3 regions of the Streptomyces sp. NPDC052064 genome follow, and region 1 is predicted to be linked to each of the others. Evidence: predicted binding sites of a transcription regulator. Region 1 holds the regulator's gene; each other region holds the start of a gene.
What was found. Region 1 encodes HrcA, which represses chaperone genes, less so after heat shock. Its sites were predicted from a motif close to TTNGCACTCNGNNNNNCNGAGTGCNAA; they were not measured.
Positions count from the first base shown of each region.

Region 2: a site for HrcA is predicted at 3,761-3,787, ahead of groL (chaperonin GroEL). Genes of this name have one in related genera too.
Region 3: a site for HrcA is predicted at 2,250-2,276, ahead of groES (co-chaperone GroES). Genes of this name have one in related genera too.

Region 1 covers NZ_JBVJJE010000004.1:304,767-311,535, forward strand. The annotation lists gene dnaJ (molecular chaperone DnaJ) at 124-1,260, opposite strand; gene hrcA (heat-inducible transcriptional repressor HrcA) at 1,260-2,276, opposite strand; gene ACZ6TU_RS12620 (MBL fold metallo-hydrolase) at 2,448-3,179, shown strand; gene ACZ6TU_RS12625 (DUF3097 domain-containing protein) at 3,211-4,017, shown strand; gene hemW (radical SAM family heme chaperone HemW) at 4,128-5,360, opposite strand; gene ACZ6TU_RS12635 (SpoIIE family protein phosphatase) at 5,388-6,769, opposite strand, start outside.
Region 2 covers NZ_JBVJJE010000018.1:46,466-53,234, reverse strand. The annotation lists gene ACZ6TU_RS36125 (carboxylesterase/lipase family protein) at 1-576, opposite strand, end outside; gene ACZ6TU_RS36120 (NADH:flavin oxidoreductase) at 678-1,796, opposite strand; gene groL (chaperonin GroEL) at 1,977-3,599, opposite strand; gene ACZ6TU_RS36110 (cold-shock protein) at 3,991-4,194, opposite strand; gene ACZ6TU_RS36105 (ubiquitin-like small modifier protein 1) at 4,642-4,917, opposite strand; gene thrC (threonine synthase) at 4,966-6,252, opposite strand; SAM riboswitch class I at 6,271-6,426, opposite strand; gene ACZ6TU_RS36095 (glucosyl-3-phosphoglycerate synthase) at 6,582-6,769, shown strand, end outside.
Region 3 covers NZ_JBVJJE010000001.1:587,391-594,159, reverse strand. The annotation lists gene ACZ6TU_RS02710 (class I SAM-dependent methyltransferase) at 1-155, opposite strand, end outside; gene ACZ6TU_RS02705 (polysaccharide deacetylase family protein) at 498-1,373, shown strand; gene ACZ6TU_RS02700 (polysaccharide deacetylase family protein) at 1,370-2,116, shown strand; gene groES (co-chaperone GroES) at 2,423-2,731, shown strand; gene groL (chaperonin GroEL) at 2,848-4,473, shown strand; gene ACZ6TU_RS02685 (ester cyclase) at 4,547-5,254, opposite strand; gene ACZ6TU_RS02680 (hypothetical protein) at 5,350-6,769, shown strand, end outside.

The DNA.
Region 1 (6,769 bases):
CCACCGGCGTCAGCGCCCGTTGAACGCGTCCTTCAACCGAGAGAACAACCCCTGCGGCCCGGGCTGACTGTGCCTGCCCGGGGGCCGACCCCCGGACCCCCAGCAGCGGCCGGGCCACCGGCGTCAGCGCCCGTTGAACGCGTCCTTCAACCGAGAGAACAACCCCTGCTGCCCGGGCTGGAACTGGCCCGTCGGCCGTTCCTCGCCGCGCAGCTTGGCCAGCTCGCGGAGCAGGCGCTCCTGCTCGACGTCCAGCTTGCTCGGGGTCTGGACCTCGACGTGGACGATGAGGTCGCCGCGTCCGCCGCCGCGCAGGTGCGTGACACCGCGGCCGTGCAGCGGGATCGACTGGCCGGACTGGGTGCCCGGGCGGATGTCGACCTCCTCCATGCCGTCCAGCGTCTCCAGCGGCACCTTCGTGCCGAGGGCGGCCGCCGTCATCGGGAGCGTGACCGTGCAGTGCAGGTCGTCGCCGCGCCGCTGGAACATCGCGTGCGGCAGTTCGTGGATCTCGACGTACAGGTCACCGGCCGGGCCGCCGCCGGGACCGACCTCGCCCTCGCCCGCGAGCTGGATCCGCGTGCCGTTGTCGACACCGGCCGGGATCTTGACGGTGAGCGTACGGCGGGACCGCACGCGCCCGTCGCCCGCGCACTCCGGGCACGGCGTGGGCACCACGGTGCCGAAGCCCTGGCACTGCGGGCAGGGCCGCGAGGTCATGACCTGGCCGAGGAAGGACCGGGTGACCTGGGACACCTCACCGCGGCCGCGGCACATGTCACATGTCTGAGCGGAGGTCCCCGGCGCCGCGCCCTCACCGCTACAGGTGTTGCAGACGACCGCCGTGTCGACCTGGATGTCCTTCGTCGTGCCGAAGGCCGCCTCGTCGAGCTCCACCTCGATGCGGATCATCGCGTCCTGGCCGCGGCGGGTGCGCGAGCGCGGACCGCGCTGCGACGCCGTGCCGAAGAACGCGTCCATGATGTCGGAGAAGTTCCCGAAGCCGCCGGCCCCGAAGCCGCCCGCGCCGCCGCCTCCGGCCTGCGAGAGCGGGTCGCCGCCGAGGTCGTAGACCTGCTTCTTCTGCGGGTCCGACAGCACCTCGTAGGCGGCGTTGATCTCCTTGAACCGCTCCTGGGTCTTCGGATCGGGGTTGACGTCCGGGTGCAGCTCGCGCGCGAGCCGCCGGAAGGCCTTCTTGATCTCATCCTGCGACGCGTCGCGGCGCACGCCGAGTACGGCGTAGTAGTCCGTGGCCACTACGACTCCGCCAGGATCTGTCCGACGTACCGTGCCACTGCGCGTACCGCTCCCATCGTTCCCGGGTAGTCCATGCGGGTCGGTCCGACCACGCCGAGCTTGGCGACAGCCTCGCCGCCCGAACCGTAGCCGACCGACACGACGGACGTGGAGTTGAGTCCTTCGTGGGCGTTCTCATGACCGATACGTACGGTCACGCCCGGATCCTTCGCCTCGCCGAGCAGCTTGAGGAGCACGACCTGCTCCTCCAGCGCCTCCAGCACCGGCCGGATCATGAGGGGAAAGTCGTGCCCGAAGCGGGTCAGGTTGGCGGTGCCGCCGATCATCAGCCGCTCCTCGTTCTCCTCGACGAGCGTCTCCAGAAGTGTGGAGAGCACCATGGAGACCGTACCCCGGTCCTCGTGCTCGAATGCCTCCGGCAGATCCTCCACCAGACTCGGCACATCTGTGAAACGGCGGTTCGCGACACGGCTGTTGAGCCGCGCGCGCAGATCCGCGAGCGATGCCTCGCCGAAGGGCGCCGGGCAGTCGACCACGCGCTGCTCGACCCGCCCGGTGTCCGTGATCAGCACGAGCATCAGCCGCGCGGGCGCGAGGGCGAGCAGCTCCACGTGCCGCACGGTCGAGCGGGTCAGCGACGGGTACTGCACGACGGCGACCTGGCGCGTGAGCTGGGCCAGCAGCCGTACCGTACGCGCCACGACGTCGTCGAGGTCGACGGCACCCTCGAGGAAGTTCTGGATCGCGCGCCGCTCGGGCGCGGTCATCGGCTTGACGCCGGCCAGCTTGTCCACGAACAGCCGGTAGCCCTTGTCGGTGGGGATGCGCCCGGCACTGGTGTGCGGCTGGGCGATGTACCCCTCGTCCTCGAGGGCCGCCATGTCGTTGCGGACGGTGGCCGGCGAGACGCCGAGGTTGTGCCGCTCGGTGAGGGCCTTGGAGCCCACCGGCTCCTCGGTGCCGACGTAGTCCTGGACGATGGCGCGCAGCACCTGAAGCCTGCGTTCACTGAGCATTCGCGCACACCTCCAGAAGTCGTCCGCCTGGTGTCCTGCCTGTCGTGCCTGGCACTCTGCGCGTGCGAGTGCCAGCATTCCCCGCCCAGTGTACGGCGGTGGGGTGCACCCCCGGCAAGGCTGGTCGCCTGCTGCCGTGCCCCGGGCGGGGGTCACCGCTAGCGTCGCCGTATGACGGTGACTTGGGAAGAGCTCGGGTGGGAGCGGGTGGCCGCCGGGGTGGGGCGGTGCCGGCTGCCGGTGTGGGACTGCACGGCGGGGCTGGTCGCCGGAGAGGGCGCGGTCCTCATGATCGACGCGGGGTCGAGCCCGGCCGAGGGCGTGCGGTTGCGCGACCAGGCGCAGTCGCTCACCGGTCACGGTGTGACGCATCTCGCGCTGACCCATCCCCACTTCGACCACGTCTTCGGTGTGGCGGCCTTCACGGACGCGGAGGTGTTCGGCGCGGTGGGCGTGGACGCGGTGCTGACGCGCGTACGGGACCGCGAGGAGCTGCTCGCCGACGCGGTACGGAACGGCCTGGCGGAGACCACCGCGCGGGAGTCGGCGGACCGGCTGACCCCGCCCCGCCATCTGGTCTCCGGCGAGTGGACCCTCGACCTGGGCGGCGGGCGCCAGGTGCTGCTGGCGAACGTGGGCCCCGGACACACCGCGCACGACCTGGCGGTGCTGGTGCCGGGTGATCCGGAGGTGGTGTTCTGCGGCGACCTGGTCGAGGAGTCCGGCGAGCCGCAGGCGGGTCCCGACGCCGTGCCGTCGCACTGGCCGGCCGCCCTGGACCGGCTGCTCGACCTGGGCGGGGAGGACGCGCTGTACGTGCCCGGTCACGGAGCGGTGGTGGACGCGGCGTTCGTCCGCGCCCAGCGGGACACGCTGGCGACACGCTTCGGCGTGTCGCCGTGACCACCCACCGGCTTCTCTTATCGTCATTCGAATGCGCCAGTACTCGCCCGATCTGACCCCGCCGTGGAAGAAGCCGCAGCCGGTGCCCGAGGTTCCGGCGGAGCCGGACCTGGTGGTCGAGGAGGCCGGGACCGGCTTCTGCGGTGCGGTGATCCGCTGCGAGGCGGGCACGGTGACACTGGAGGACCGCTTCGGCAAGCACCGGGTGTTCCCGATGGAGCCCCGCGGTTTCCTGCTGGAAGGCAAGGTGGTGACGCTGGTCCGCCCCACGCCGGGCGGCCCCGCGCGTCCCACCCGCACGGCCTCAGGTTCGGTGGCCGTCCCCGGCGCCCGCGCCCGCGTGGCCCGCGCCGGGCGCATCTACGTCGAGGGCCGCCACGACGCCGAGCTGGTCGAGAAGGTCTGGGGCGACGACCTGCGCATCGAGGGCGTGGTCGTGGAGTACCTGGAGGGCGTCGACGACCTGCCGTCGATCGTCGACTCCTTCGCCCCCGGTCCCGACGCCCGTCTCGGCGTCCTGGTGGACCACCTGGTGCCGGGCAGCAAGGAGTGGCGCATCGCCGAGTCGGTGACGAGCGACCACGCCCTGATCGTCGGCCACCCCTACATCGACATCTGGGAGGCGGTGAAACCGTCGTCCCTGGGCATCGAGGCATGGCCTCGGATTCCGCGCGGCCAGGACTGGAAAACAGGGGTGTGCAGGGCGCTGGGCTGGCCGGAGAACACGGGTGCGGCCTGGCAGCGGATCCTGTCGGGGGTGCGCTCGTACAAGGACCTGGAGCCGGAACTGCTGGGCCGGGTCGAGGAACTGATCGACTTCGTGACGGCTCCGGCGTAGCTGCTGAGCTGCGGGCAATCGTGCCGCCAAGGGTGGCACGGGTGGGCGCAGCGGCACCCCGCTACGCCGGGCTGCGCAACGCCCCGGCCCCAGCACCAACGGGCAGCACCTCAGTCCACGAGGTCCCGAACCACCGCATCGGCCAGCAACCGCCCCCGCAACGTCAGCACGGCACGCCCCTCCTCGTACGGAGCGGCATCCAGAAGCCCGTCCGACAACGCCCTGCGCGAGGCGGCAAGCCCCTCCTCCCGCAGCAGAGACAACGGCACGCCTCCCCGCAGCCGCAGCTCCAGCAGAATCCGCTCGACCCGCCGGTCCTCGTCCGACAGCACCTCACGCCCGGCCCCCGGCGACCTCCCCGCCGCCAGCGCCGCCGCGTACGCCCCGGGATGCTTCACGTTCCACCAGCGCACCCCGCCCACATGACTGTGCGCGCCGGGCCCGGCCCCCCACCAGTCGGCCCCCCGCCAGTACAGCTCGTTGTGCAGACAGCGCCCCGCCTCCGAGGTCGCCCAGTTCGACACCTCGTACCACTCGAAGCCCGCGCCCGAGAGCACCTCGTCCGCGATCAGGTACCGGTCGGCGTGCACGTCGTCGTCGGTCATCGGCACCTCGCCCCGGCGGATCCGACGAGCCAGCTGCGTCCCCTCCTCGACGATCAGGGCGTACGCGCTGACATGGTCCGGCCCGGCCCTCAGCACCGCGTCGAGCGAGGCCCGCCAGTCGTCGTCGGACTCCCCCGGTGTGCCGTAGATCAGGTCGAGATTCACATGCTCGAACCCGGCCGCCCGGGCCTCCGCGACACACGCCTCGGGCCGCCCCGGCGTGTGCGTGCGGTCCAGCACCTTCAGCACATGCTGCTTCGCGCTCTGCATGCCGAACGAGATCCGGTTGAATCCGCCCTCCCGCAGGGCGGCCAGATACGCCGGATCCACCGACTCCGGGTTCGCCTCGGTCGTGACCTCGGCGTCCGGCGCCAGCCCGAACTCGTCGCGGATCGCCCCCAGCATCCGTACGAGATCACCGGCGGCCAGCAGCGTCGGCGTACCCCCGCCCACGAACACCGTACGAACGGGTCGGGGGTCGTCCCCCAGCACCTTCCGCGCCAGCCGGACCTCGTCGGCCAGCGTCTCGGCGTAGTTGTCGCGCGAGGCCAGCACGCCACCGGTGCCGCGCAGCTCGGTCGCCGTGTAGGTGTTGAAGTCGCAGTAGCCGCAGCGGGTCGCGCAGTACGGAACGTGCAGGTAGAACCCGAGCGGGCGGTCGGCGGCCCCGGCGAGCGCGGACGCGGGCAGCGCGCCGTCGTCGGGGACGGGCTCGCCGTCGGGGAGTGCGGAAGGCATACGTTCCATTGTCCAGCACCCGGGCGGTCATTCCGCCTGGAGCACCAGCAGCGCCAGATCGTCCGCCGGGGGCCGCGCCCCGAACTCGTGCACGAGCCGCTTGATCCGCTCGGCTATCAGCTCGGCGTCCAGCCCGGCGCAGCCCGCCAGCGCCGCCGCCAGCCCGTCCCCGTCGTCGAACTGGCGGGAGCCGGAGCGGCGCTCGGTCACACCGTCGGTGACGCACAGCAGGGTGTCGCCGGAACGCAGCTCGAAGGTCTCACTGGTGTACGTGGCGTCCTCGACGACGCCCAGGAGGGTCTGGGGCTGCGCGGCCGTGTGGACCTCACCGCCCGCCCCGAGGAGCAGGGGCAGCGGGTGCCCGGCGGAGGCGACGGTGCAGCGGACGCCGCCGTCGAAGGGGACCAGCTCGCCGTACAGCAGAGACAGGAAGCGCGTCTGGGGGCTGTCGCCGGGCGGGGTCGGACGGGCGCCCGCGGCCACCAGCGCGCGGGCCGCCGCGTCCGCGGCCTCCGTGGCGTCGTCGAGCAGAAGCTGGTTGAGGCGGTCGAGAACGTCGGCGACCCGGTAGCCTTCCCTGGCCAGCAGCCGCAGCCAGGGCCGGGCCAGGCCGATCACCACGGCGGCCTCGGGACCCTTGCCCTGGACGTCGCCGACGGCGAAGCACCAGCGGCCGTCACCGGCCGGGAACAGGTCGTAGAAGTCGCCGCTGGGCCCGCCCTTGTCGCACGGCTCGTAGACGAGGGCGCTGCGCACCCCGGGGATCTCGGCCACGGCACCGGGCAGCAGTCCGCGCTGGAGTACGGCGCTGATGGTGGCCTGGCGGGCGTACTGGCGGGCGGCGCCGATGGCGAGCGCGACCCGGCGGCTGAGGTCCTCGACGAGGCCGGTGATCTCGTCGGGGAAGCCGGCGGCCCCGGACCGTCCGATGACGAGGGTGCCCAGCGGGCGTCCGCCGGCGACGAGCCGGTATGCGAGGGCCGAGCCCGGCTCGCCGGGGGCGTCACCGAGCGCCTCACCGGGCCAGGGGTAGTCGGCCGGCCCGGACCTCCCCCGCTCTCGACTGTGCTCGAACGGGGGCGCCCCCGACGGGTCGTACGGGTGCGGTGCGTCCTTCTCCAAGGCCCGGCGCAGTTCCTCGATGCGGTTCTCGCTGCCGTGCCAGACCCGGGCCAGCCGGGCGCCCGCTCCGGCCCCGCCGCCCCAGCCGCCGCCGGTGGCCTCGTCCTCCAGCCACACCGCGCACCAGTCGGCCAGCCGGGGCACGATCAACTGCCCGGCGAGGGCGGCGACCAGGTCCTCGTCGAGCTGCCCGGCGAGGAGGTCGGAAGCCTCGGCGAGGAAGGAGAGGGCCCCACGGCCCAGCCAGGCGCCGTCGCGCCCGTCACGGCCGTCACAGTCCTCGTACC
Region 2 (6,769 bases), on a different contig from region 1:
GGGGTCGCCGCCGAACGCCTCGATGTTGTCGCGCACCCACTCCAGCGCGGCAACCTGGTCGAGCAGACCGCGGTTGGCGGGCGCCCCCTCGATATGGGCGAAACCCTCCATGCCGACGCGGTAGTTGAGGGACACGACCACGAGATCGCCGTCGGTCGCGATGCGCAGGGCGTCGTAGCCGGGGCTGCCGGCGTGGCCGAGCTTGTAGGCGCCGCCGTAGATCCACACCATCACCGGGCGGCGGGCGCCCGGGTCGGGGTCGGGGGTCCAGACGTTGACCGTGAGCCACTCGTCGCCCTCGGGCACGTCGAGCAGGCCCGGGCCGCCCAGGTTGCCGAGGTCCTGCGGGGGCGGCGGGCCGAAGGCGTACGCGTCCCGTATGCCGTCCCAGGCGTGGGCCGGGCCCGGTGCCATGAAGCGGGCCCCGCCCACGGGGGGTGCGGCGAAGGGGATGCCGCGGAAGACGGCGAGGCCCTCCTCCCTTTGGCCGCGTACCGCACCGGCGGTGGTGCGCACCACCGGTGCGGGCTGCCCGGCTGAGGCGCCGGTCGGGGGGTGGGACTCGGTCGTCGTCATCTGTGGATCTCCTCACGGGGTGCCGGTGAACAGGCGCTCCGCCAGTGTCCTTGACTGACGCAAGTGAATCCAGGGGCGGCCCGGGTGCGGACCGTGTGCGGTCAGCTGAGCGTCTTGAGCGCCGCCGGGTCGTAGGGCGCCAGCTCGTCGAAGCTGCCGGACAGGACCTTCCGCGCCCACTGCGGGTCCTGGAGCAGGGCGCGGCCGACGGCGACCATCTCGAACTCGTCGCGCTCGAAACGGTCCAGGAGGTTGTCGAGGTCGCCGACCTCGGCGCCCTGGCCCTGGAAGGCCTTGATGAAGTCGCCGTTCAGGCCGACCGAGCCGACGGTGATGGCCGGCTTGCCGGTGATCTTCTTGCTCCAGCCGGCCAGGTTGAGGTCGGAGTCGTCGAACTCGGGGACCCAGTAGCGGCGGGTGGAGGCGTGGAAGGCGTCGACACCGGCCGCGGCGAGCGGGGTCAGGATGGCCTCCAGCTCCTCGGGCGTCTCGGCGAGGCGGGCGTCGTAGGCGTCCTGCTTCCACTGTGAGTAGCGGAAGATGACGGGGAAGTCGGCGGAGACGGTCTCGCGGACGGCCGCGACGATCTCCGCCGAGAACTTGGCACGGGCGACCGGGTCGCCGCCGTAGGCGTCGGTACGGCGGTTGGTGCCGTCCCAGAGGAACTGGTCGAGCAGGTAGCCGTGGGCTCCGTGGATCTCCACGCCGTCGAAGCCGATGCGCTCGGCGGCGGCCGCGGCCTCGGCGAACGCGCCGATGACGGCGTCGATGTCGGCCTGGGTCATGGCCTTGCCGGTGGGCTCGGCGGCGCCGATGCGCAGGCCGGAGGGGCCGACGGCCGGGGCGTCCGCGACCGGCGGCTCGCCCTGGTTGCGGACCATGCCGATGTGCCACAGCTGCGGCACGATCGTGCCGCCCGCGGCGTGCACCGCGTCGGCGACCTTCGCCCAGCCCGCGAGCTGCTCATCGCCGTGGAACCGCGGCACGCGGTCGCTCTGCCCGGCCGACTCGTGGCCGACGTAGGTGCCCTCGGTGATGATCAGGCCGACGCCGGCGGCGGCGCGGCGGGAGTAGTAAGAGATGACGTCCTCGCCCGGGACGCCGCCCGGGGAGAACATGCGGGTCATCGGCGCCATCGCGATCCGGTTCGGGACGGTCAGGCCGCCCAGCGATACGGGCCGGGACAGGATTTCGGCGGCACGGGAGGCGGCGACGGTCACGTGGGGGCTCCTCTTCGGATACCGGACAGTATGTGCATACGCATAGGACGTACGTTTCAACCATCCGGCCCCGCCCAGGCCATCCCGCCCGCACTGTGATCCCGGACACGCCCGAGGGCGGCACTCCCTGTCGGAACAGGAAGTGCCGCCCTCGGCAAGGACGTTGATCGACCAGATCGATCAGAAGTCCATGTCACCGCCCGGCATGCCGCCGCCGGCGGGCGCGGCGGCCTTCTCCGGCTTGTCGGCGATGACGGCCTCGGTGGTGAGGAACAGCGCGGCGATGGAGGCGGCGTTCTGCAGAGCGGAACGGGTCACCTTCGCCGGGTCGATGATGCCCTCGGCGATCATGTCGACGTACTCACCGGTCGCGGCGTTCAGGCCGTGGCCGACCTGGAGGTTGCGGACCTTCTCCACGACGACGCCGCCCTCGAGACCACCGTTGACGGCGATCTGCTTCAGCGGGGCCTCCAGGGCGAGCTTCACGGCGTTCGCGCCGGTCGCCTCGTCACCCTCGAGCTCCAGCTTCTCGAAGACCTGGGAGGCCTGGAGCAGGGCCACGCCACCACCGGCGACGATGCCCTCCTCGACGGCCGCCTTGGCGTTGCGGACGGCGTCCTCGATGCGGTGCTTGCGCTCCTTGAGCTCCACCTCGGTGGCGGCACCGGCCTTGATGACGGCCACGCCGCCGGCCAGCTTCGCCAGACGCTCCTGGAGCTTCTCGCGGTCGTAGTCCGAGTCGCTGTTCTCGATCTCGGCGCGGATCTGGTTGACCCGGCCCTGGACCTGGTCGGCGGAGCCGGCACCGTCGACGATGGTGGTCTCGTCCTTGGTGATGACGACCTTGCGGGCCTTGCCCAGCAGGTCGATCGTGGCGTTCTCCAGCTTGAGGCCGACCTCCTCGGAGATCACCTCGCCGCCGGTGAGGATGCCGATGTCCTGCAGCATCGCCTTGCGGCGGTCACCGAAGCCCGGGGCCTTGACGGCGACGGACTTGAAGGTGCCGCGGATCTTGTTGACCACCAGGGTCGACAGGGCCTCGCCCTCGACGTCCTCGGCGATGATCAGCAGCGGCTTACCCGACTGCATGACCTTCTCCAGGAGCGGGAGCAGGTCCTTGACGTTGGAGATCTTCGAGTTCGCGATCAGGATGTACGGGTCGTCGAGGACGGCCTCCATACGCTCCATGTCGGTGGCGAAGTACGCCGAGATGTAGCCCTTGTCGAAGCGCATACCCTCGGTGAGCTCCAGCTCCAGACCGAAGGTCTGGGACTCCTCGACGGTGATGACGCCTTCCTTGCCGACCTTGTCCATGGCCTCGGCGATGAGCTCGCCGATCTGGGTGTCGGCGGCGGAGATGGAGGCCGTGGAGGCGATCTGCTCCTTGGTCTCGACGTCCTTCGCCTGCTCCAGCAGGGCGGCGGAGACGGCCTCGACGGCGCGCTCGATACCGCGCTTGAGGGCCATCGGGTTGGCGCCGGCGGCTACGTTGCGCAGGCCCTCCTTGACCAGGGCCTGGGCGAGAACGGTCGCCGTGGTCGTACCGTCACCGGCGACGTCGTCCGTCTTCTTGGCGACTTCCTTGACCAGCTCGGCGCCGATCTTCTCGTACGGGTCCTCGAGCTCGATCTCCTTGGCGATGGAGACACCGTCGTTGGTGATCGTGGGCGCGCCCCACTTCTTCTCGAGGACGACGTTGCGGCCCTTGGGGCCGAGCGTCACCTTCACGGCGTCCGCGAGCTGGTTCATGCCGCGCTCGAGGCCGCGCCGCGCCTCCTCGTCGAACGCGATGATCTTGGCCATGTGAAGTGGTCCCTCCAGGACTGGGGGTGATTACTTCGGACCGCGCCCGCGCCCGCGACGGACGGCTCGCCTGCCTCGTGGTTCCTTCCCACCTGGCCTGCGGGCCTCACCGACCCGGTCCTTACGTTGTCACTCTCACCTTCAGAGTGCTAACGCAATGATTAGCACTCGACCCCCGAGAGTGCAAGGCGCCCTCGCGTAGCGAGTGCTCGTTGAGGGGTGGTGGTCGGGTGACGGGCGGGCGCAAGCGCCTCCCCGGGATCGGGCGGGGCGCTCAGCCGCCCGCGAACGCCGCCCGACAGCCCTTTCGAACAGGCCGAAGGGCCCGCACCCCGGGGGGTGCGGGCCCTTCAGAGAAGACCGGTCGCTTGCGCTTGGTCGTGGTGCGCGTTCAGGCAGAGACGCGAACCATGTCGGCCTGCGGCCCCTTCTGGCCCTGCGAGATCTCGAACTCGACCCGCTGGCCCTCTTCAAGGGTGCGGTAGCCGTCCATCTGGATCGCACTGTAGTGGACGAAAACATCCGCACCACCGTCGACCGCGATGAAGCCGTACCCCTTCTCCGCGTTGAACCACTTGACGGTGCCCTGAGCCATGCCTAACTCCCCTATTACTGGCCCTTGCACAGATCCACACTTCGCGGACCCGGGTCAGACCTCACCCCCCACGGTTGGGGGCGTGCGCCGGAACGCGTCGACCGCGGCTGAATGTATCTGTCCAACTGCCGTCTGCAACAGGTCAATCGGACGAGAATTCTGGACGCGCAGGGTCCGGAATGTAGGGAGAATTCGCCCGACTTCAGGGCAAGTCGGGCCACACAAAAGGAACAAAAGCCGCAGAAGACGCACACACTTTGGCTACATCTTGTCGGGTGCGCGGCAGGAATTCAGGGCTCCCGATCAGAAGATCGGCGCTGCGTTCCCCAACTGTACCGCGCTCAATCACACAGAATTGCCCCCTCCGCTTCTCTCACGGAGGGGGCAATTCGATGAACTCTCAGTAACCGCGGTTACCGAAGGTAATAAACAAGCCGGTCGACCGGTTCAGCCACCCGCGACGGCCGGGATGATCGACACCCCGGCACCGTCCGGCGTCGCCGTCTCCAGCCCCTGCTCGAACCGCACGTCGTCGTCGTTGACGTACACGTTGACGAACCGGCGCAGCTTGCCCTGGTCGTCCAGCACCCGGGCGGCGATCCCGGTGTGGTTCTTCTCCAGATCGGCGATGACCTCGCCGAGGGTCGCCCCCTCGGCGGCGACCTCGGCCTGGCCGCCGGTGTAGGTACGCAGGATGGTGGGGATGCGAACGGTGACGCTCATGACTTCAAAACCTCCGGTTGGACGAGATACCCAGGCAGCCGACGACGATCAGACGAGCCCAGCCTCACGGAACGAATCAAGGTTGGGACGAATGGTCGCGGTAAGCCCGGTCCCAGCCACCGCATCCAGCGTCTTCAGACCATCGCCCGTGTTCAGCACAACGGTCGTCAACGACGGGTCGAGCACCCCGTTCTCGACCAGCTTCTTCGCCACGCCCACGGTCACACCGCCGGCGGTCTCCGCGAAGATGCCCTCGGTCCGGGCGAGGATCTTGATCGCGTCGACGATCTGCTCGTCGTTCACGTCCTCCACCGCACCGCCCGTGCGGCGCGCGATGTCGAGCACGTAGGGGCCGTCCGCCGGGTTGCCGATCGCCAGCGACTTGGCGATGGTGTCCGGCTTCTGGGGGCGTACGACGTCGTGGCCGGCCTTGTACGCCGTCGACACCGGCGAGCAGCCCTCGGCCTGCGCGCCGAAGATCTTGTACGGCTTGTCCTCGACCAGCCCGAGCTTGATCAGCTCCTGGAGGCCCTTGTCGATCTTCGTGAGCTGCGAGCCGGAGGCGATCGGCACCACGAGCTGGTCCGGCAGCTGCCAGCCGAGCTGCTCGCAGATCTCGTACGCCAGGGTCTTGGAGCCCTCCGCGTAGTACGGCCGGAGGTTGACGTTGACGAAGCCCCAGCCCTCGCCGGCCGGGTCGCCGATCAGCTCGGAGCAGAAGCGGTTCACGTCGTCGTAGTTGCCCTGGATGCCGACGAGTTCACCGCCGTAGACCGCGGCCATGACGACCTTGCCCTGCTCCAGGTCGTGCGGGATGAACACGCAGGAGCGGAAGCCGGCGCGGGCCGCCGCGGCACCCACGGCGCCGGCGAGGTTGCCGGTGGAGGAGCAGGACAGCGTGGTGAAGCCGAAGACGCGGGCGGCCTCGATGGCCTGGGCGACGACACGGTCCTTGAAGGAGTGCGTCGGGTTGCCGGAGTCGTCCTTGACGAAGAGCTTGCCGGCGTCGACACCCAGTTCGCGCGCGAGGTTGTCGGCCTTGACGAGCTGGGTCCAGCCCGGGTTGATGTTCGGCTTGTCCGCCACGTCGGCCGGGACCGGCAGCAGCGGGGCGTAGCGCCAGATGTTCGCGGGCCCCGCTTCGATCCGCTTGCGGAGTTCCTCGGTGTCGTAGGCCGAGAAGTCGTAGGCGATCTCCAGCGGGCCGAAACACTCCTCGCACGCGAAGACCGGGCCGAGGGGTACGCGGTGGCCGCACTCGCGGCAGCTCAGCGCGGCGGCGGGGCCGAGGTCTACGGTGGAGTGGGTGGTGCTTGCAACAGTCTGCACAGCCATGTGAGGCGAGGCCCTTTCTCCTCATCTTCCTCACGACGCATCTCGCCGTGAGACGGATTTGGCACCTTCCCGAGCCGGGAGCCTCGCGGAGCGGTCGACAGTGACCTACGAGTATCGGCTGGAGGGTTGCCGGGGCTTCATCGGGCCGTTTCCCTCTGCCCCTCTGGATGAGCTGTATGCGGTTGTAAACGACGGCTGACCCCGGACATGCGATGGTCATCCGCGTTGTTCAAGACTGTAACCGACGACCAGCACAGTTGAGATAGTCGTCCGAACCGCGAGATGGCTCACAGTCCGTCCCGCCGAGAGTACGCAGAGGAGCCGCCACGGTGCTGGAAGAAGTCGAGCGCTGGCTGAGCACCCGTTCCTGGTCAGCGACCGGTCGTCCGCTCCACCAGATTCTGGCCGCCAAGCAGCGCACGGGCCAGACGGTGAGCGTGGTGCTGCCCGCGCTCAACGAAGAGGAGACGGTCGGTGACATCGCCGCCGTCATCCGTCACGACCTGATGCGGCAGGT
Region 3 (6,769 bases), on a different contig from region 1:
AGTCGCGCCTGGCCCAGCGCCGCCGACACCAGCTCGGCGGGGTGCTCGCGACGCAACCGGGTCGCGACGGCCAGCTCCCGCGCCGGATCGGTGTCCCGCACCTCGTCGAGGAGGGCGCGGCCTTCGGGGGTGAGGAGGAGTGCGAGGTCGTTCACCGGATCATTGTCGGCCACGGGGCGGTGGGGGTGGTGTGGGCGGTGGGGCGGCCCGGGGCCGGGGTGCGGGTCGGGCCGGGGTTGGAATGCGGGCCGGTTCGGAACTGGACGGCGGGCGATGGTCCGTCCGCGTGCGTGCGGAGGTGGGCCCGGGCCAGGGCGGACGGGCGGTGGCCCGTCCGGGTGCGCTGAGGTCCGGCCGGGTCCGGACCGTGTGTGGGCCACTCGGTGGATGGTGCGCCGCCGTTCGCGGTGTCGGGGCTGATCCGGGAAGGCCGGCTGCGAGGATCCGGCACCATGCGAGTAGTCGTACAAAATGGTAAAGGCCGGGCATCTGGGGGTATGCGGATCGGCCTCGCCGTGCTCGCCCTCGCCGCTGTCGCCTCGGGCTGCGCGCAGGGCGACAGCGGCCGGATCACCCCGGCCGGCGGCCAGCAGCACCTCGACGCGCCCCCGGCCCGCGCGCTCGACTCCTACGCCTCCAGGCTGAGCGCCGCGCACGCCGCCCGGATCGTCGCGGCACAGCGCTGGGGACTGAGAAGAGTCCCCCTGATCGCCCCGTCGGCCCCCGCGAAGAAGCCGAGGATCAGGACCCGCGAGGGCTTCGAGGTGGACGGCCACCGGAGGCTGAACCTGCCTCCCGTCTTCACCACGATCCCCACCCGGGACAAGGTCGTCTTCCTCACCATCGACGACGGCGCCGAGAAGGACCGGGCGTTCCTGCGGATGATGAGCGACCTGAAGGTCCCCTACAGCGCCTTCCTCAGCGGCTACCTGATCAGGAACGACTACCGCTACTTCGAGAAGATGCAGGACCGAGGCGTGGTCCTGAACAACCACACCCTCCGCCACCGCTATATGCGGGGCATGTCCTACCGCGCGCAGAAGCGCGAGATCTGCGGCATGCAGCGCCTCATCGAGAGGCGCTACGGCACGCGCCCGACCCTCTTCCGCCCGCCCTTCGGCAGCTACGACAGGGCGACCCTGCGCGCCGCCAAGGTGTGCGGCATCGAGTACGCCCCCCTCTGGAACGCGGAGGTCTTCGCCGACCACTGGGAGTACCGCGAGGGCCGGAAACTGCACCCGGGGGACATCGTCCTCACCCACTTCCGCGGCCGCGACCAGTGGCAGGGCACGATGCCCGACATGATCCGCCGCTTCCTGAACAAGGTCACGGCCGAGGGATACGCGGTGGGGCGGCTGGAGGACTACCTGTGAGGCGGCGGTCCGCGGCCGCCGTGGTGTGCGCGGGGGTGATCCTGCTGTCGGGCTGTGCCGGGGCCGCGGGGGAGAGGGCGGGGGTGGACGGGCGGGGCCAGTCCCCGACGCGCGCGTCGAGCGACGTCCGTGGGCCGGACCGAGGCGATCCAGGCGGTCTCCCGCCCGTCGTGGACCACGTCCGCGCCCGCGACCGGGTGGTCTTCCTGACCTACGACGACGGCGCCGAGCGCGACCCCCGCTTCGTCGGCCTCGTCCGCGAACGGCGGCTTCCGGTCACCATGTTCCTCACGGACAGCGTCGTAGGACCCGGCTACGGCCACTTCGCCCGCCTGCGCGCGGTCGGCGCGTCCATCCAGAACCACACTCTCGACCACCCAGCCCTGCGCGGCCTGCCCTACGCCGGCCAGCGCGCCGAGATCTGCGGCCAGCAGCACAAACTCCGCTCCCGCTTCGGCATCCGCCCCCGCCTCTTCCGCCCGCCCTACGGCGCGTACGACACGACGACCCTGCGGGCCGCCGCCGACTGCGGCATCACGGCGGTCGTCCTCTGGCGGGCGTCCCTGGGAACCGACGGCGATCTGACCTACACCCGCGGCGAGCCCGGCCTGCGCCCCGGCGACATCGTCTCCGTACCGTCGGGCGAGCCCGCGTCCCTGACCCTCACGGAACGGACGGTACGGCTGCTGCGCGAGATCGAGGGACGGGGGCTGCGGGTGGGGCGGCTGGAGGACTACCTCTGACTGCGCTCGACGGCGAGCCGTCCAGGCCGAAGCGGGGGGCCGGGGGCGGCGGCCCCGGGGCCAGGACACCAACGCCGGGTGCCCAGCACAAACGTACGCCGACCCACCTCCATGGCCGACGCGCCGCCGGCAATTGGCACTCCGCTTGACCGAGTGCTAATCGCAGTCATAGTCTCGGCTCTGGCACTCCCCACTGGAGAGTGCCAACACAGCGACGGGCAGGTCCGGCACCCGCGACGACGGATCCACCTGGTCGCCACCTCAGACAGTTAACCCCGTGAGATCTCCGAAGGGGGAGGTCGGATCGTGACGACCACCAGCTCCAAGGTTGCCATCAAGCCGCTCGAGGACCGCATCGTGGTCCAGCCGCTCGACGCCGAGCAGACCACCGCCTCTGGCCTGGTCATCCCGGACACCGCCAAGGAGAAGCCCCAGGAGGGCGTCGTCCTGGCCGTGGGCCCGGGCCGCTTCGAGGACGGCAACCGTCTTCCGCTCGACGTCTCCGTCGGCGACGTCGTGCTCTACAGCAAGTACGGCGGCACCGAGGTGAAGTACAACGGCGAGGAGTACCTCGTCCTCTCGGCCCGCGACGTGCTCGCGATCGTCGAGAAGTAATTCACCCCAAGCACATTGCTTTGAGCTGCGCCCCTGGCCCCCCGCGATCGCTAAGAAGCCGGGCGCCCGGGGCGCAGTGCCGTTAACCCTGATTCCGGAAGAGGGCTCACGCTCCCATGGCGAAGATCCTGAAGTTCGACGAGGACGCCCGTCGCGCCCTCGAGCGCGGCGTCAACAAGCTTGCCGACACGGTCAAGGTGACGATCGGCCCCAAGGGCCGCAACGTCGTCATCGACAAGAAGTTCGGCGCCCCCACCATCACCAACGACGGTGTCACGATCGCCCGAGAGGTCGAGATCGAGGACCCGTACGAGAACCTCGGTGCCCAGCTGGTCAAGGAGGTGGCGACCAAGACCAACGACATCGCGGGTGACGGTACGACCACCGCGACCGTGCTCGCCCAGGCGCTCGTGCGCGAGGGCCTGAAGAACGTCGCCGCGGGTGCCTCCCCGGCCGCCCTGAAGAAGGGCATCGACGCCGCCGTCGCCGCGGTCTCCGAGGACCTGCTCGCCTCGGCCCGCCCGATCGACGAGAAGTCCGACATCGCCGCCGTCGCCGGGCTGTCCGCCCAGGACAGCCAGGTCGGCGAGCTCATCGCCGAGGCGATGGACAAGGTCGGCAAGGACGGTGTCATCACCGTCGAGGAGTCCAACACCTTCGGTCTGGAGCTGGACTTCACCGAGGGCATGGCCTTCGACAAGGGCTACCTGTCGCCGTACTTCGTGACGGACCAGGAGCGCATGGAGGCCGTCCTGGACGACCCGTACATCCTCATCACGCAGGGCAAGATCTCCGCCATCGCGGACCTCCTGCCGCTGCTGGAGAAGGTCATCCAGTCCAACGCCTCCAAGCCGCTGCTGATCATCGCCGAGGACGTCGAGGGCGAGGCCCTCTCCACCCTCGTCGTGAACAAGATCCGCGGCACCTTCAACGCCGTCGCGGTGAAGGCCCCCGGCTTCGGCGACCGCCGCAAGGCGATGCTGCAGGACCTGGCGGTCCTCACCGGCGCCACGGTCGTCTCCGAGGAGGTCGGCCTCAAGCTCGACCAGGTCGGTCTGGACGTCCTCGGCTCCGCCCGCCGCGTCACCGTCACCAAGGACGACACCACGGTCGTCGACGGCGCCGGCAACAAGGACGACGTGCAGGGCCGCGTCGCCCAGATCAAGGCCGAGATCGAGTCCACCGACTCCGACTGGGACCGCGAGAAGCTCCAGGAGCGCCTCGCGAAGCTGGCCGGCGGCGTGTGCGTCATCCGCGTGGGTGCCGCCACCGAGGTCGAGCTCAAGGAGCGCAAGCACCGTCTGGAGGACGCCATCTCCGCGACCCGCGCCGCGGTCGAGGAGGGCATCGTCTCCGGTGGTGGCTCCGCGCTCGTCCACGCCGTGAAGGTCCTGGAGGGCAACCTCGGCAAGACCGGCGACGAGGCCACCGGTGTCGCCGTCGTGCGCAAGGCCGCCGTCGAGCCGCTGCGCTGGATCGCCGAGAACGCCGGCCTGGAGGGTTACGTCATCACCTCCAAGGTCGCCGAGCTCGACAAGGGCCAGGGCTTCAACGCCGCGACCGGCGAGTACGGCGACCTGATCAAGGCCGGCGTCATCGACCCGGTCAAGGTCACCCGCTCCGCCCTGGAGAACGCCGCCTCCATCGCCTCCCTCCTCCTCACGACCGAGACCCTGGTCGTCGAGAAGAAGGAAGAGGAGGAGCCGGCCGCCGCGGGCCACGGCCACGGCCACGCCCACTGAGGCACCGACCTCGTAGCAGAAGCCCCCGTCCCGGCTCGTGCGGAACGGGGGCTTCTCCCGTATGCCCTGCGCGTCACAACTCCAGCGGGTCCAGTGCCCCGAGCTGCTGCATCAGCCCCAGCCGGTCGTACTGCCACCAGCCCTCGGCGATCTTGCCGTCCGGCGTGCAGCGGTGGACGGTCGTCCCGGTCATGGTGACGTCCTGCCCGGTCGGTGGAATCCCGAGGAAGTCGCCCTTGTGCCGGCCGTGGAAGGTCCACCGGGTGCAGACCCGGTCACCCTGGGCCATCTGGTCCTCGATGGTGAACGAGAAGTCGAACCCGCCTCGCCACACCTCCACCTCGCGCCGCACCGCGTCCAGCCCGATGACGTCCTGCTCATTGGCGGGATCGTGGTCGTGGTAGTCCTCGATGAGCACGTCGTTGAACGTGGGCGCCGCACCCTGCCCGGGCGCCAGCTCGAAGAATCTGCGCGCGGTAGCCGCGTTCAACTGCTCGTCCCGCACCACGTCCAGATCCGTGAACGTCGGCGTCTCGTCGCAGAGCGCCACCATCTCCTGGAAGATCCGGTCGGTCTCCGGAAGCCCGGAGTTCCGCATCGCCTCCTCGTACGACGGGAACTCCACGATCTCGACGATGTGCGAGGCGTCGGCCCGGTCCTTCGCCACCACACTGTGCGTAGCGGTCCGTTTGCCCTTGGTCTGCTCGACCCACCTGTCCATCAGCCGGTTCATCTCGTCGAGCCGGCTGGTCCTGCATTCGATGAGCTGTACGAAGGTCATGCTCTCGCCTCCGGCCCCCCTGGGTCCGGCTGAACAGCTCCATTGTCCTCGCCGGAGGGGCGCTGTGCCTGTCGGGGCTTTGGCATCATTGCGGCATGCGCGCACGGGGGGATCGGTCCGTCTCGGCGGGGGGCGACATCGGGGTGGCCGTCACCGGGGACCACAACCAGGTCGTGCTGTCGCCTCGGGTCCGTTCTGCGTACTGGGAACAGGTGCGCCGTATTCCGTCGTCCGAACTGATCGGCCGAGAGCAGGAGTTGGACGAACTGGCCGCCTTCTGCACGGCCGACTCCGGCCCGGCGTACGCCTGGTGGCGGGCGGCGGCGTGGGCGGGCAAGACCGCGCTGATGAAGCGGTTCGCGCTGAACCCCCCGCCGGGCGTGTGCGTCGTGCCCTTCTTCGTCACCGCCCAGTTGAGTACGCACAACACCTTCGGGGCGTACGCCGACGTCGTACTGGAGCAGCTCGCGGAGCTCTCGGGCTCCATGCCGGCCTATCTGAGACCGGCAACGCGCGAGGCGCACCTGCTGAGGCTGTACGGCGAGGCCGCCCGGGCCTGCCGGGAGCGGGGGAAGCGCCTGGTGCTGCTGGTCGACGGTCTGGACGAGGACAGGGGCGTCACGACCGGTCCGGACGCGCACAGCATCGCGAGCCTGCTGCCGGACCAGCCGAAGGCGGGTATGCGGGTCCTGGTCACCGGCCGGCTGAACCCGCCGCTGCCGACGGACGTACCGGACGGGCATCCGCTGCGCGACCCCGCCGTCGTACGGACGCTGGAGCCGTCGCCGTACGCCCGGATGGTGCGGGCCGCGGCGGAGCGAGAACTGAGCGAACTCACCGAGGCCGGTGGCCTGGAACAGGAACTGCTGGCGCTGGTGACGGCCGCGGGCGGCGGTCTGACGGCGGAGGATCTCGCGGCACTCACCGGAGCGGTTCCGTATCGCGTGCGCAAGACGCTGGGAACGGGCGCGGGCCGGACCTTCGAGAAGCGGGTGCACGGCTACCTGCTCGCCCACGAGGGACTGAGGCGCCAGGCGGAGGAGATGCTCGGTCACGCGGAACTGTCCCGCTCCCGGGACCTGCTGCACACCTGGGCCGACGAATGGCGCCGACGGGAGTGGCCGACCGAGACCCCCGGCTATCTGCTCCACGGTTACTCCCAGATGGTGTCCCGGACAGAGGACACGGCACGCATGGTGGAGTGTGCTCTGGATGAGGCCCGTCATGACCGGATGCTGGCGGTGACGGGCGCGGACGGCGCGGCCCTCGAAGAGATCCTCATCGCAGAGCGGATGCTCGCAGCGGCAGAGGCCGACGAAGCCGAGACCGCGGCGGGGAGCGCCGGGGCGTGCCGCTTTCCACATTCGGTCCTGTACCTGCTGGCACTGTGCACGCACGGCGACGCGATACGCGACCGGGGCCGCGGCCTCACCGGGTCACTCGCCTGGGCTTGGGCCGCGCTCGGGCAGCCGTCGCGTGCGGAGGCCCTGGCACGCGATCTCTCGCCACTGGACA